2 regions of the Brachybacterium sp. NBEC-018 genome follow, and region 2 is predicted to be linked to the other one. Evidence: predicted binding sites of a transcription regulator. Region 2 holds the regulator's gene; the other holds the start of a gene.
The links. The regulator LexA, encoded in region 2, represses DNA repair genes until DNA is damaged. The targets are predictions, from matches to a motif close to TCGAACANNTGTTCGA.
Positions count from the first base shown of each region.

Region 1 (7,464 bases), 1.7 Mb from region 2:
CGGCACCACCTACTGGGGCGGACGCACCTATGTCGAGGGGCGCGGCTCGACGCTGCTCGCGAACCACGGTCGCCAGGTGACGAGCGGGGCCGACGTCGCCGCGACCGGCCGCGACCTGCGCTCGACCGTCCGCTGGAACGCGCACGACGGCGCGCCGCTGCTGCTCGAGGACCGCCGGCTCGGGGCGTTCGTGCTGCCGGGCCACCCGGGCTGGGGCCTCGCCTGGCGCAGCCGGCTCGAGGCGGACTCGGTGCCCGTGACCCTCACGAGCCCCGCGAACAAGGGCCGCTTCGGCGCGGGCTACGGCGGGCTGTTCTGGCGCCTCCCCACGGCGGACGAGACCCGGGTGATCGTCGAGGGCGGCCAGGGGGAATCCGCCGCGCACGGCTCCACGAGCCCGTTCCTCGTCGTCCAGCGGCGCCACGGCACCGACTGGACGAGCCTGCTCATGGTGCAGGACGAGCAGGCCCAGGGCCGGATCGATCCCTGGTTCGTGCGGGTCACCGACTACGTGGGCGTCGCGACGAGCCTCGCCTGGGACGCCCCGCGGGAGATCCCGCTGGGCGACTCGCTCCCGGTCGTGGTGCGCGCCGCCGTGTTCGACCATGCCGTGGAGGCGGGCGAGGTGCCCGCGATCATCGCGGAGATGCCGGAGCCGGGGTCCTTCGACGACGCGGAGGGCTGAGCCCGCACCGCCGATCAGTGGTTGCTCGGGATCCAGCCCTCGCCGCAGGTGCCGCCCATCTCCGAGGCGTCGATGCGCACCTCCTCGCCACGGGCGTCGAGCAGCGGCTGGTAGCTCGAGGCGACCTCACGGCTGCCCTCGGGGATGTAGTGGAGGATCAGCGAGCGGCGGAACCGGTCCGTGCTCGTGTTCGGCTTCGAGCCGTGCACGAGGCTGCCGTGGAAGATCAGCATGTCGCCGGCGCGCATGTCCGTCTGCACCACGCGGAGGTGCTCGGGGATGGAGACGGTGATGGTCGTGAACGACTCGGCGGCGTCGGCCTCCTCGGGGCACTCGATGTCGTAGCGGTGGGTCCCGGGGACCACGCCGAGCGCGCCGTTCTCCCCGTCGCAGTCGTCCACCGCGATCCAGGCGGCGATGCAGGTCTCGGGGTGGGACTGCAGGAAGTAGTTGTCCTGGTGCATGGCCTGGCCGCGGGCGCCCGGGGGCTTGAAGTAGAACATCGACTGCGCGGCCCAGACGGGGCCGACGGCCTCCTCGACGCGGCCCATGACGCGCCGCTCGAGCAGCCACTTCCGGGCGAGGCGGCCGGGGGCGTGGTCGTCGCGGTGCGGCTGGATCATGCGGGGATAGGCGTGGAGGGGGTCGTCCTCGGGGGTCTCGTGGAAGGCGCCGCCGGTGCCGTCCTCCTCGATGTGCCGCGTGTAGGTCTCCCGCAGCTCGGCGATCTCCTGGGCGTCGAGCACGCCGCGCAGGTGCACGGCGCCGCTGCGCTCGTAGGCCTCGGCGAGGACGGCGGGGTCGAGGCCGGCCGCGTCGACGATCAGGAGGTCGACGTCGGGGGCCGGGGTGGTGGAGGGGCTGTCGGAGAGCGTCGTCATGGTGCGAGTCTTGTCATGGCGACCGTCGGCGACCAGGTGATCGGAGGGTGGGGACATGGACGATCCTGCTGCTCGGCCCCAGGCGCCTGCTGTCGAGGTGCCTCCGCCGGAGTTCGGCCGGGTCGTCGCCGGGGAGCACGACGAGGGCGCCGGGTACCACGTGCGCCGCTCGCGGGGCACGCAGGACTGGCTGCTGCTGCACACCGTCGCCGGGGCAGGGCTGCTGCGCCCGTCGGCCGGCCTGCCGCTGCGTCTGGGGCCGGGTTCGGCGGCGCTGATCGCGCCGGGCACCGTCCACGACTACGGCACGGATCCCGTGGCCGGGCGCTGGCGCCTGCTGTATGCCCACGTCCATCCGCCGGCGAGCTGGACGGCGCTCCTGGACTGGCCGGAGGCCGCGCCGGGGACGGGTCTCATCACGCTCGGGGCGGAGGTCGAGGCGCGCGTGCTGCCCTCGCTGCGCTCCGCCGCGCGGGCGACGCGCCTCGAGGTGGGGTGCCCGGAGCTGTTCGCGCTGAACGGGCTCGAGGCGGCGCTGCTCTGGTACGACACGCAGAACCCGCGCCGGCACCGGATCGACGAGCGCCTGCTGCGCGTGCTCGAGCACGTCGACGCGCACCTCGCGGAGGACCTCTCGCTGCGCCGGCTCGCCGAGGTGGCGCACCTGTCCCCCTCGCGGTTCTCGCACCTGTTCTCCGCGCAGGTGGGGTCGGCGCCCGCCGCGTACGTGGAGGCGCAGCGCCTCGAGCTCGCCGCGCACCTGCTCGAGCTCACCCCGGATGCGGTCGCCCGGATCGCGAGGCGCGTGGGCTACGAGGACCCGCTGTACTTCTCGCGGCGGTTCCGCGCCCGGCACGGGGTGAGCCCGCGCGAGCACCGGGCGCGCCGGCGCGCCTGACCCACGGCGCATTCCCGCGCATCCGTGCATCCGGTCAGAAGGGTGGGTCCTGGAACTCGGGGAACTCCGGTGGTGGCGGGTCGACGCCGGGCGGACCGTCCCAGGTCGCGTAGTGCTCCTCGTGGAAGGCGTGCCAGCGCTGCCACATCGCGTCCTCCTCGGGAGTGGGGAAGCAGCACTCGCGCTCCATGCGCTCCCACACCGGGGCGTACCGCTTCTCATCCAGGTGGAGGTCCCAGAGCCGCTGGTACTCGGCGGCGAGGGTCGCGGTGACGAGGTCCCGGTTCGTGGTGACCTCGCTCCAGGCGGTCCCGTCGACGGACCAGCGGGTGGAGCGGCCGCCGTCCGTGCGCTCGGGGTCGAGCCGGCCCCGCGTCTTCGCCGCATGGTGCCGCCGACACAGGCCGTGGAGGTTCTCCGGGGCGGTGGGACCGCCCCGGCGGGGGTGGAGGTGGTCGAACTCCTCGATGTGGTCGACCTCCCCCGCGTCGACGAGGGTGCGGGTGCAGCCGGGGACCGCGCAGACCGTGTCGACGAGCCTCACGTGCTCGAGCATCGCCCGCGAGGGCCGGTACTGCTGCGCCGCGACGGGCAGGAACTCCCCGCTGATCGGATCGGTCAGCACGCGGTGCCAGACCGGCGCGTCCCCGCACAGGGCGCGCGCCATCTCGGCGGGGACCGGGATCGTGCCGTCGAGTGTGCCCGGCGCGTCGCTCACGCCGAGGAGGGACAGGACGGGGACGACGAGGTTCAGCCGCAGAGGCATCCGCGGCACCGGCACCCCGGCCGTGTCGATCGTCGAGCGGGTGAGGAGGAGGTAGCGGATCGCGCCGAGCGTCATGTGCCGCCCCGCGGCGGCGAGGTCGCCGTCCACGTCCCAGGGGATCTCGACGTCCTGCGCCCCGGCGGCGATCCGCTCGAGGGCGCGGCGCTGCGCGTCCTGCACCGCGCGGGCCGCCACGTCCAGGCGACGGCCGAGGCCCAGGATCTCGGGGATCGGCCCCGTCACGCTCAGGCACGCGGTCGCATCGGCGTTCACGTCGATCCGCACGTCCCGCTTCGACTCGGGGGAGCCGTCCGCTGCGGTGCGGCCGAACCAGAGCACGAGCGTGCGCAGCAGGGTCCAGAAACGGTCCGGGGACAGGGAGTCCAGCTGCCAGCCCGCGACCTGCTCGTCCACCAGGTGCCGCTGCTCGGCGGTCAGATCCCGGACCGAGCGCAGGACGTGGTCGAACCATTCCGTGGGGAGCGCGCCGGTCTCGACCTCGCCGAGACAGCGGGGCAGGTCGGTGACGCCGACAAAGGCATCGCGCTGACGGGTCGTGGCGCGGCCGATCCTGGAGCGCAGCACCATCCCCACCGCCGCCGCGTTCACGTCGCCGTCCTCCTCCCCCGCCTTCTCGTCCCACAGGGCGGCGAGGTCCCGCAGCTCCGCGACGTAGAGCGCCGCGAGCACGGTGCGCCGCCGGTCCAGGAGCCGACGGAGGAGCACGGCATCCTCGGACTCCTCCTCCAAGAGCGCGAGACCGGCGATGGTCCCCGCCGTCACCGCGCTCCGGCCCTTCACCGTTCCCCGGAGGACGCGCGGGAGCGCCTGCTCCGGCTCCCCCGGCCGGCGCGCGCGGACGGCAGCCGCCCCCTCAGGGAGGAGCGCGGGCGTGGGAGCGGGCGGCGGCGGGGTCTTCTCGCCGCGCGGCGCGGGCTCGTGCGAGAGCGTCGACATCACCCACCACCTCCCTGCATCGGACCGGAATCTGCATGCGGAGGGGCGGGGACTCGCCAGCGATTCCCGCCCGTCACGTTCCCCTCATTTTAGAACAGACGATCGACGATCACCAGGGTTCGTCGAGAACTGCCGGAGAATGTGGACAACCCTGCACTGGGGAGGAACGATCGGCGACACGACCTGCGCGGACACCTACCCGAACCCACCCATCGTCGGGACGACGCTAATCCCCAGGAAAGAAGAAGACACCATCCGCACCGATCACGATTCTCGGGCAGTGCAAGATGTACATGATGTACGCGATTTTCTGGATGCACCGTCGGCCGCCGCGCCGCAGGCGCCGGAGAAGAAGGGCCGAAAGGGCCGGCAGTAACGCCCCTCCCGCCACCCTCACATGTCCGCGTAGCGGGAGCGCAGGATCGAGAAGACGCCGAAGAGGATGAGACCCCCACCCACGAGGACCAGCAGCACGGTCCCGGCCGGGAGGGACGCCATCGTGGAGAGCGCGGCATCGAGACCGCCGGCCTTGTCCGGGTCCGCGGTGATCGCCGCCCAGCCGAACAGCGCGCCCACGGCCACGAGCGCCACCCCCTTGGCCACATAGCCGGCGGTGCCGCTCACGGTCACGGCCCGGGAGATCGTGCGGTGACGTCGACCCTCGAGCTGCTTCTCGAAGCGGCGGGTCACACCGGCGACGACGTGGTAGATCCCGATCCCGATGATGACGAGGGCGACCACGCCCACGAGCACGCGCCCTCCGGGGCTCGCCATGAGGCTCGCCGTGAGCGAGTCCGTCTGCTGCTCGCTCGAGCTCGCGGCGCCCGCCGCGAAGCGCAGGGTCGTCACGGCGAGCGCCGCGTAGACGATCGCCTTGCCGAGGGTCTTCACGACGTGCCGGACGGCGTCCCCGCGATCGTCCGCCTCCCGGGCGCCGAACCAGGCCTCCGCGACGTGCCACAGGGCGAGGGCGACCATCGCCGCTCCCCCGACCCCGAGCAGCACCGGGCCGCCGGGAGCGGAGGCGATGGAGCGCAGCGCCCCGGACTGGTCCGCCTCGCCGCCGGAGCCGAACGCGATCCGCAGCGCGATCGCGCCGATGAGCAGGTGCACGAGCCCGCTGACGACGAAGCCGGCGCGCGCGAGGCCCTCGAAGACGGGGTGCTCGGCGACCTCCTCGGCGGCGTCCTCGGCACGGCGGGCGGCGCGGCGGGCGTCCTCGGGCTGGGGCAGGTCCATGGCCGCAGGATAGGGGCCCCGGACGCCGACGCGCCCCGGCACCGAGGACGGTGGCGGGGCGCGTCGGGGGCGTGGGGATCGCTCCCCAGGCAGCGGAGGTGCGGCGAGGGCTCAGGCGCCCGCGCGGATCTCCGCGACCGCCTGGTCGAGCTCGTCGATGGCCTCCTTCGGGGGCTTCGGCGTCACGAGGCTCACGAGCACCGCGACGGCGAGACCCACGGCGAAGCCGGGGATGATCTCGTAGAGGCGGTCCGGCAGCAGGCCGAACAGCGTCCCGAGCGGGGTCTGGCCCCACACGAAGGCGACGAGGGCGCCGCTGACCATGCTCGCGAGCGCACCCATCGCGGTGAGGCCGCGCCAGAAGAGGCTCAGCAGCACCACGGGGCCGAAGGCGGAGCCGAAGCCGGCCCAGGCGAAGCCCACGAGGTCGAGCACCGAGGCATCCGGGTTCAGGGCCAGTAGCAGCGCGAACACCGAGACGGCGAGCACGCCCGCGCGCCCCCACCACAGCTTCGCCTTGGGCGAGGTGGCCTTGCCGGCGGCGCCGAGCAGGTCCTCGACGAGAGCGGAGCTCGTGACGATGAGCTGCGAGGAGATCGTGGACATGATCGCGGCGAGCACCGCGGCCAGCAGGAACCCGGCGATGAGCGGGTGGAAGAGGATCTGGGACATGTCCAGGAACACCGACTCGGCGTTCTTCGTGTCCGTGAGGGACTGGTCCGGATGCTGCTGCATGTAGGCGAGGCCCGCGATCGCGGTGAGGATCGCGCCGAGCACACAGATGACCATCCAGCCGATGCCCACGGTAGCGCCGTACTTCGCGTCCCGGGCGGAGCGCAGCGCCATGAAGCGCACGATGATGTGCGGCTGACCGAAGTAGCCGAGGCCCCAGGCCACGTTGCCGACGATCGCGACGATGCTCGCCCCGGCGACGAGGGAGCCGAACTCGGGGTTCTCCACGAAGGCGGAGTGGAACATCTGCGCGGGGCCGCCGGTGACGACCATCGCGACGATCGGCACGGCGATGAGCGAGACCATCATGATCAGGCCCTGGACGACGTCCGTGTAGCTCGCGCCGAGGAACCCGCCGAAGAGGGTGTAGACGATGGTCACGCCCGCCACGAGGAGCATGCCGACCACGTAGGAGCCGCCGAAGGTGGACTCGAAGAAGAGGCCGCCGGCGACCATGCCGGAGGAGACGTAGAAGGCGAAGAACACGAGGATCACGAGGCCCGCGGCGATGCGGAGCAGGCGCGTGCGGTCTCGCAGGCGGTTCTCGAAGAAGCTGGGGAGCGTGATCGAGTTGCCCGCGATCTGCGTGTGCTGACGCAGCCGGGGGGCGACGAAGATCCAGTTCACGGCCGCGCCGACGGTGAGGCCGATCGCGATCCAGACCTCGACGAGACCAGAGAGGTACAGGGCGCCGGGCAGGCCCATCATGAGCCAGCCGGACATGTCCGAGGCGCCGGCGGAGAGCGCGGCGGTGAACGGGTGCAGGTTGCGCCCGCCGAGCATGTAGTCCTCGCCGTCATCGGTCTTGCGGTACGCGTAGAGACCGATCGCGAGCATGGCCAGGAAGTAGATCCCGACCGCGATGAGCTTGAACGTCAGGTCCATGGGTCCTCCGAGGAGCGGGGGTGGGGAAAAGCGGGGAGAGAGGGGTGGAGGGCGGGGGGCCTGTCGACCGTAACGATCAGCGAGACGGGGCGCACATCGGCGCGGAGGGCTCAGACGGCGCCGATCGCGCGGTCCGTGCGCTCCCGGATATCCGTGAGGACCTGCGCGATCGGCTGCTCGGCGAGCTCCTTCATGAAGGGCTCGACCTTGACCGGCCCGGTGTAACCGGCGTCACGCACAGCGCCCATGAAGCCGTCGAGATCGATCACGCCGGTCGCGAAGGGCAGGCGTCGGTCGAGGTCCATCTGCTCGTCGCGCTCGCGGTCGTCGCGGGCATCGTTGATGTCCACGGAGACGACGTCGGCGTCGGTGAGCCCGGCGAGGTCCTCGACGCTCTCGCCGGCGGTGTACCAGTGGTAGC
Region 1 covers NZ_CP100650.1:1,113,745-1,121,208, reverse strand. Annotated here, with positions in the region: gene NLU66_RS04985 (DUF6807 family protein) at 1-685, shown strand, start outside; gene NLU66_RS04980 (phytanoyl-CoA dioxygenase family protein) at 700-1,566, opposite strand; gene NLU66_RS04975 (helix-turn-helix domain-containing protein) at 1,622-2,464, shown strand; gene NLU66_RS04970 (HNH endonuclease signature motif containing protein) at 2,499-4,187, opposite strand; gene NLU66_RS04965 (DUF1206 domain-containing protein) at 4,581-5,426, opposite strand; gene putP (sodium/proline symporter PutP) at 5,538-7,043, opposite strand; gene NLU66_RS04955 (sugar phosphate isomerase/epimerase family protein) at 7,154-7,464, opposite strand, start outside.
Region 1: a site for LexA is predicted at 4,278-4,293, ahead of NLU66_RS04970 (HNH endonuclease signature motif containing protein). Genes of this name have one in related genera too.

Region 2 (7,464 bases):
GGCGTTCCTCCCGCGGCCCCTGCACCGCGACCCCTCGACGGTGCAGATCGGGCTGCGGCAGGACCGCGGCGCGCTGCACGAGCGGATCGCGCGGAGGGTGGACGGCATGCTCGCGGCGGGGCTGCTCGAGGAGGTCGCCGCGCTGCGCGAGCGCGGTCTGGACCGCGGGGTCACGGCGCGGCGCGCGATCGGCTACGAGCAGGGACTCGCCGTGCTCGACGGGACGATGACGACCGAGCAGGCGCGGGAGTCCACGGTGGTCGGCACCCGGCGGCTCGTGCGCAAGCAGGACACCTGGTTCCACCGCGACGCACGGGTGCGCTGGATCGACGGTGCCGACCCGGCGGCGGGGCGAGCGCTGGATCACGTGCTCGAGGACGCCCTCGCCGCGCTGGCCTAGGCTCGGACCATGAGCACTCCTGCGCCGTACGGACGGTCGACCCCCGCGGGTCCGCGCTTCCCCGAGGGGCTCCGCTTCTCCAAGGGCCACGGCACCCGCAACGACTTCGTGCTGCTGGACGACCCCGACGGCGCGATCGACCTGGACGCGGCCGCGGTCACGGCCCTCGCCGACCGTCGCTCCGGGGTGGGCGGCGACGGCGTGATCCGCGCGGTGCGCACGCGTGCGGCCGGGATCGACGCCCCGGCGGACGCCCCCGAGTGGTTCATGGACTACCGCAACGCCGACGGCTCGATCGCCGAGATGTGCGGTAACGGGGTGCGCGTGGTCGCGGCCTTCCTGCGCCGCGAGGGGCACGTGCGCGAGGACCGCTTCCCGCTCTGGACCCGCGCGGGCGTGCGCACCGTCGAGATGCTCGCCGACCCGACGGCGGAGGATCCCGCCTGGCGCGTGCGCGTCGGCATGGGCGAGGCGGGGATCTCCCGGACGGGCCGCACGGTCCACGTCGAGGGCCACGACCTCGAGGTCACCGACGTCGACATGGGCAATCCGCATGCCGTCGCGTTCCTCCCCGAGGGCGTGGCGCTCGAGGACCTCGACCTCACCCGCCGCCCGGGGCTCTCCCCGGAGCCGGAGCACGGCGCGAACATCGAGCTCGTGGTCACGCGCGGTGAGCGGCACGTGGCGATGCGCGTCCACGAGCGCGGGGTGGGGGAGACCGAGTCCTGCGGCACGGGCGTCGCCGCCACGGCGGTCGCGGCCGCCCTGCGCGCGGGGGACGACACCCGCCTGCCCTGGCGGGTCGACGTCCTCGGCGGCACCCTCGAGGTGGGCTGGACCGATCAGGGCGAGGTCACGCTCGCCGGCGCCGCCGAGATCGTCGCCGACGGCACCCTGCTCCTCTGAGCCCCGCCGGCCCGGGGTGACCGGGTCCCCTCGCTCCGCCTCAGCGGGCGGGCCCCACCTCGAGGACCCGGAAGCCCTTGGCGCTCGCGACCTTGGCGACCTCGCGGCCCGGCAGCTGCTCGCCGAGCCACCGGGCCAGCGGGTCCGCACCGAGGTTCTTGCCCACGACCATCGCCGCGGTGCCCTCGGGGGTGAGGCGGCCGATCCACGTCAGCAGCAGCGCGTGGAGGGCCTCCTTGCCGATCCTGATCGGCGGGTTCGACCAGATCGCGTCGAGGGTGAGGTCGTCAGGGACCTCCTCGGGCGCGATGACGTGGACGTTCCCCAGCCCGAGGGTCGCGGCGTTCTCCGCCGTGAGGTCGCGGGCGCGCTCCGAGACGTCGACCGCCCAGACCTCGGCGTCCGGGTGCAGCAGCGCCGCCGTGAGCGCGATCGGGCCCCATCCGCAGCCGAGGTCCAGCAGCCGGGCGCCGGGCGGCACGGGGGAGATCTCGTCGAGCCGCGCGAGCATCACCGCCGTGGCCTTGTCCAGGCCGTGCCCGCTGAACACGGAAGAGCTCGAGACCAGGTGCCGCTCCTCGCCGGCGAGGCTCACCCGCAGCGGGAAGCGGGTGTCCTCGGTCGAGGGGGAGGGGGAGAAGTAGTGCTCGTCCACCCCGGCAGGATACGGAGGCCTGCGCCGGCGTGCGGCGAGCTCGGCGCCGGGGCGGGTGCGCCGTGGGCAAAATCCCTCGACCCCGGCGCGGGGGCGTGGGATTCTGGGACGACCCGGTGCCGCCGGGCCCCTGTCGTCCCCCATGAGGAGATCCCTGAACGTGCCCATCGCCTTCCATCCCGATTCCGAGCCCGACACCGACGTCGTGCCGAGCAGCGCCCCGGGAGCAGAAGCCGCCGAGAGCACGATCCCGGGCTCCCGCACCCGTGACCCGCTGACCGAGCGCATCCTCGCCCGCGGCGACGCCTCCGTCTCGTCGGTCACCTACGACTCCACGACCGACGGGGACCAGCTCGACCTCGCCGACCGCCATGCCCTGCGCCGCGTCGCCGGGCTGCGCACCGACATCGAGGACGTCACCGAGGTCGAGTACCGCCAGCTGCGGCTCGAGCGCGTGGTCCTCGCGGGCCTCTACACCTCCGGCGACGTGGCGGAGGCGGAGAACAGCCTGCGCGAGCTCGCCGCGCTCGCCGAGACGGCGGGCTCCGAGGTGCTCGAGGGCGTCATGCAGCGCCGTGCCCATCCCGATCCCGCGACCTTCCTGGGTCGCGGCAAGGCCGCCGAGCTCGCCGAGGTCGTCACCGAGGTCGGCGCGGACACGGTCATCGCCGACGGCGAGCTGGCCCCCAGCCAGCGCCGTGCCCTCGAGGACATCGTCAAGGTGAAGGTCGTGGACCGCACCGCGCTGATCCTCGACATCTTCGCCCAGCACGCCAAGTCTCGCGAGGGCAAGGCGCAGGTGGAGCTCGCGCAGCTCGAGTACCTGCTGCCGCGACTGCGCGGCTGGGGCGACTCCATGTCGCGTCAGGCCGGCGGGCGCGTCGCCGCGGGCGGCGCGGGCATGGGCTCCCGCGGCCCCGGCGAGACGAAGATCGAGCTGGACCGCCGGCGCATCCGCGACCGCATGTCCAAGCTGCGCCGCGAGATCAAGGCCATGGCCCCGGGGCGCGAGGCGCAGCGCGCGGACCGCCACCGCAACCAGGTGCCCTCCGTCGCGATCGCCGGCTACACCAACGCCGGGAAGTCCTCCCTGCTCAACCGCCTCACCGGGGCGGGCGTGCTCGTCGAGAACGCGCTGTTCGCGACGCTGGACCCGACGGTCCGGCGCACGCGGACCCCGGACGGCCGCGAGTACACCTACGCGGACACGGTGGGCTTCGTGCGGCACCTGCCCACGCAGCTCATCGAGGCCTTCCGCTCGACGCTCGAGGAGGTCGGCGACGCGGACCTCCTGCTCCACGTCGTCGACGCCTCCCACCCGGACCCGGAGGGCCAGATCCGCGCCGTGCGCACCGTGCTCGGCGAGATCGAGGGCTTCGACGTGCCCGAGATCGTCGTGCTGAACAAGGCCGACATCGCCGCCCCGGAGACCCTCGCCCGGATCCGATCCCAGGTGGGGCTCTCCGCGGTGGTCTCCGCCCGCACGGGAGCCGGCATCGAGGAGCTGCGCGAGCTCATCGCGGAGCACCTGCCCCGTCCCGCCGTCGAGGTGGACCTCGTGGTGCCCTACTCGCGGGGCGACCTGATCTCGCGGGCGCACGACACGGGCGAGGTGCTGGGTGAGGAGCATCTCGCCGAGGGCACCCACCTGCACGCCCGTGTCGACGAGGCGCTCGCCGCGGAGCTGCGCGGCGCGGCCTGAGCCGGAGCGCGGGGGCGCGCGGATACCCTGATCCGATGACCGCAGCCCCCGCCTCCGAGGCGTCCGTCGCCTCCCTGTCCACCCTGATGGAGGCGGCCGTCGGGGCCATCGGCGGCAGCCCCCGCGAGGGGCAGTCCGCGATGGCGGAGGCCGTCGACACGGCCATGCGGGGTCAGCGCCATCTGCTCGTCCAGGCGGGCACCGGCACCGGCAAGTCCCTCGCCTACCTCGTCCCCGCCCTGCGGCACGCGGTGACCTCGGGGCGCCCGGTCGTCGTCTCCACGGCGACGATCGCGCTGCAGACCCAGCTGATCCGCAAGGACCTCCCGCGGATCGTCGACGCGCTCGCCCCGCACCTCCCGCGCACGCCCACCTTCGCCCTGCTCAAGGGGCGCGGGAACTACCTGTGCCGGCACAAGATGGACGGCGGCTACCCCGTCGAGGATCCCGGCTCCCTCTTCTCCGAGGCCGCGGTGGACCCCGCCTCCGGCGCGAGCGAACGGCTCGGGGACCAGGTGCGGCGACTGCGCGCCTGGGCGGAGGAGACGGACACGGGTGACCGCGACAGCCTCGAGGACCCGGTCTCCGACCGCGCCTGGCGGCAGGTCTCCGTGCTGGGCAACCAGTGCCTCGGCCAGACCTGTCCGATGGTCGGCTCCTGCTTCGCCGAGCGCAGCCGCGAGATCGCGAAGGAGGTCGACGTCATCGTCACGAACCATGCGCTGCTCGCGATCGACGCCTTCGACGGCCACGGGATCATCCCCGAGCACGACGTGGTCGTCTTCGACGAGGCCCACGACCTCACCTCCCGCGTCACCGGCGCCGTCACCGAGGTGCTCGTGCCCGGCATGGTGCGGGGGACCGTGCGCGACCTCCGGGGCCTGGGCATGGCCGCGACCGCGCTCGACGACGCCGGCGACGAGCTGCGCGAGGCCCTCGCGCTCGTCCCCGACGGGCGGGTGATCGGGGACCTCCCGGAGCGCCTCGCCGATGCGATCGAGCAGCTGCGGGTCCAGGCCCGCACCGCCCACACCGACGCCAAGGACGCGGGGGACGAGGGTGTGGTCGGCACGGCCGGCGCGCGCAAGGCCGTCCGCTCGAGCCTGCAGGAGATCATCGACGTCTGCGAGCGTCTCCTGGACCCGGCGGAGGACGACGTCGTCTCCGTCTCCCACTCGCCCGTCACCGGGCGCTCGAGCGTGCAGGTGGCGCCGCTGAGCGTCGCGCTCGCCATGCGCGGGGCGATCCTCGAGCACCGCACGGCCGTGCTCGCCTCCGCGACCCTCGCCCTGGGCGGCCGCTTCGAGCCGCCCGCGGGGGAGGTGGGGCTCGCGCGCGCGGCCCGCACCGCGGTGGACGAGGTCCCCTCCCGCGAGGACCACGGCGCCTGGGCGGGTCTCGACGTCGGAAGCCCGTTCGCCTACCGCCGCCAGGGCATCCTCTACACGGCCGCGCATCTGCCGCGGCCGGGCCGCGAGGGGCCGAGCATCGAGATGCTCGACCATCTGACGGAGCTCGTGGAGGCCTCGCACGGCGGTGCGCTGTGCCTGTTCTCCTCCCGCCGGGGCGCGGAGCTCGCCGCGGAGCACGTGCGCGCCCGGCTCGACCTCCCCATCGGTGTGCAGGGGGAGGACTCGATGGGCAATCTCGTGCGGGACTTCCGTGAGGACCCGGACACGAGCCTCTTCGGCACGCTCACCCTGTGGCAGGGCGTGGACGTCCCCGGGCAGGCCTGCCGCCTGGTGACGATCGACCGCATCCCGTTCCCGCGGCCGGACGATCCGCTGACGGCGGCGCGCCAGGAGCGCGTGGACCAGCGGGGGAGCAGCGGCTTCATGGCGGTCTCCGTGCAGCATGCGGCGCTGCTCATGGCGCAGGGCGCGGGCCGGCTCATCCGCACGCAGGAGGATCGCGGCATGGTCGCGGTGCTCGACCCGCGGCTGGCGACGGCCCGCTACGGGCAGGTGCTGCGGGCGGCGATGCCTCCGCTGTGGCCCACCCAGGACCCGCGCGTCGCCGTCGACGCGCTCCGGCGGCTCAGCGCCTCCTGAGCCGGGCGGTCCCAGGGCCCGGGGGCGTCAGGCCCTGGGCCGGGACGAGCCCGAGCCCGAGCCCGAGCCCCGGCAGGACATGGGCCCGGAACGACCCGGCCTGGCAGGACCTCAGACCGCGCGGAGGACGGCGACGACCTTGCCGAGGATCTCGGCGGCGTCGCCGAGGATCGGCGTGAAGGCCGGGTTGTGCGGCATGAGCCAGATGTGGCCGTCCCGCTGGGCGAACGTCTTGACGGTCGCCTCGCCGTCGATCATCGCGGCGACGATCTCGCCCTTCTCCGCCGTGGGCTGCGAGCGGACGACGACCCAGTCGCCGTCGCAGATCGCCGCGTCGATCATCGACTCGCCGACCACCTGCAGCAGGAAGAGGTCGCCGTCGCCGACGAGCCGCTCGGGCAGCGTGAAGACGTCCTCGACCTGCTCCTGCGCGGTGATGGGGACGCCTGCGGCGATCCGTCCCACGAGCGGAACGGGCACGGAGGGGCCGGCCATGACCTCGGAGGGATCTGCCTCCTGCTCGGGGGCGCCGTCCTCCCCGGGCATGACGACCTCCATCGCGCGCGGGCTGCGCGGGTCGCGGCGCAGGAATCCCTTGCGCTCGAGCACCTGGAGCTGGTGGGAGACCGAGGAGGACGAGGTGAGTCCCACGGCGTCGCCGATCTCCCGGATGGTGGGCGGGTAGCCGCGCGAGCGCAGCGACGCGGTGATGGTCTCCAGCACGAGCCGCTGGCGACGGGAGAGCGCGGCCGTGGACTCGGACGGCGACTCCTCGCGCAGGCGGCGGAGCGGCGCGGGTCGGGACGGGATGCTCGGCGACATCGGGCGGTCCTCCTGGCTTCGTCTGTCTGACCCTCGCGGTTCGGTGGTCGTGTCACCCAGGGTAGGTCGGCCGGGAGCGAACTCCAAACATGTGTTCGAGTTTTCTCTTGCGTGTCGCGAAGCTCTGCCCTAGAGTCGCACAGAGATTCGATCGAACAGGAGTTCGTAAGATGCACACTCGTCAGGCCACCGTCACCGCCCTTCCCCTGCGTGACGCCTCCGCCGTCGCCCGCCCTGCTCGTGCAGGTGTTCGACTGGAGGTCACCCGTCGGGGCCGCATGCTCGTCACCGCGATCGCCTTCCTCCTCGGGCTGGCCGTCGCCGCCCTCGCCCTGCTCGTCCTCGACGTCCCCTCCGCCCTCGCGGGTGACGGGGCCGACGGCGAGCGGACGGTCACCGTCGCCGCCGGCGACGACCTCTGGTCCTACGCCGATCTCTACGCCCCCGAGGGCATGAGCGACGCCGACTTCGTCACCGAGGTCCGCGCGCTCAACGAGCTCCCCACCCCGCGCCTCACGCAGGGCCAGGAGATCGTGCTGCCGGCCGCGGATCCCGCCGGGCGCTGATCCCCCGGGCCAGGTACCCTGGCCCGATGCACTGCCCGTACTGCCGCCATCCCGATTCGAGGGTCGTCGACTCGCGCACGTCCGACGACGGCGGCACGATCCGGCGCCGGCGCCAGTGCCCCCAGTGCTCCCGCCGGTTCTCCACCACGGAGACGGCCTCGCTCTCCGTGCTCAAGCGATCCGGGGTGAGCGAGCCCTTCAGCCGCGCGAAGGTCATCTCCGGCGTGCGCAAGGCCTGCCAGGGCCGTCCCGTCTCCGACGATCAGCTCGCCGTCCTCGCGCAACGCGTCGAGGAGGACATCCGCGGATCGGGCCAGGCGGAGATCGACGCCCACGGCGTCGGGCTCGCGATCCTGCAGCCG
Region 2 covers NZ_CP100650.1:3,248,630-3,256,093, reverse strand. Annotated here, with positions in the region: gene miaA (tRNA (adenosine(37)-N6)-dimethylallyltransferase MiaA) at 1-400, shown strand, start outside; gene dapF (diaminopimelate epimerase) at 410-1,306, shown strand; gene NLU66_RS14765 (class I SAM-dependent methyltransferase) at 1,347-1,961, opposite strand; gene hflX (GTPase HflX) at 2,122-3,663, shown strand; gene NLU66_RS14755 (ATP-dependent DNA helicase) at 3,699-5,714, shown strand; gene lexA (transcriptional repressor LexA) at 5,826-6,536, opposite strand; gene NLU66_RS14745 (peptidoglycan-binding protein LysM) at 6,815-7,102, shown strand; gene nrdR (transcriptional regulator NrdR) at 7,129-7,464, shown strand, end outside.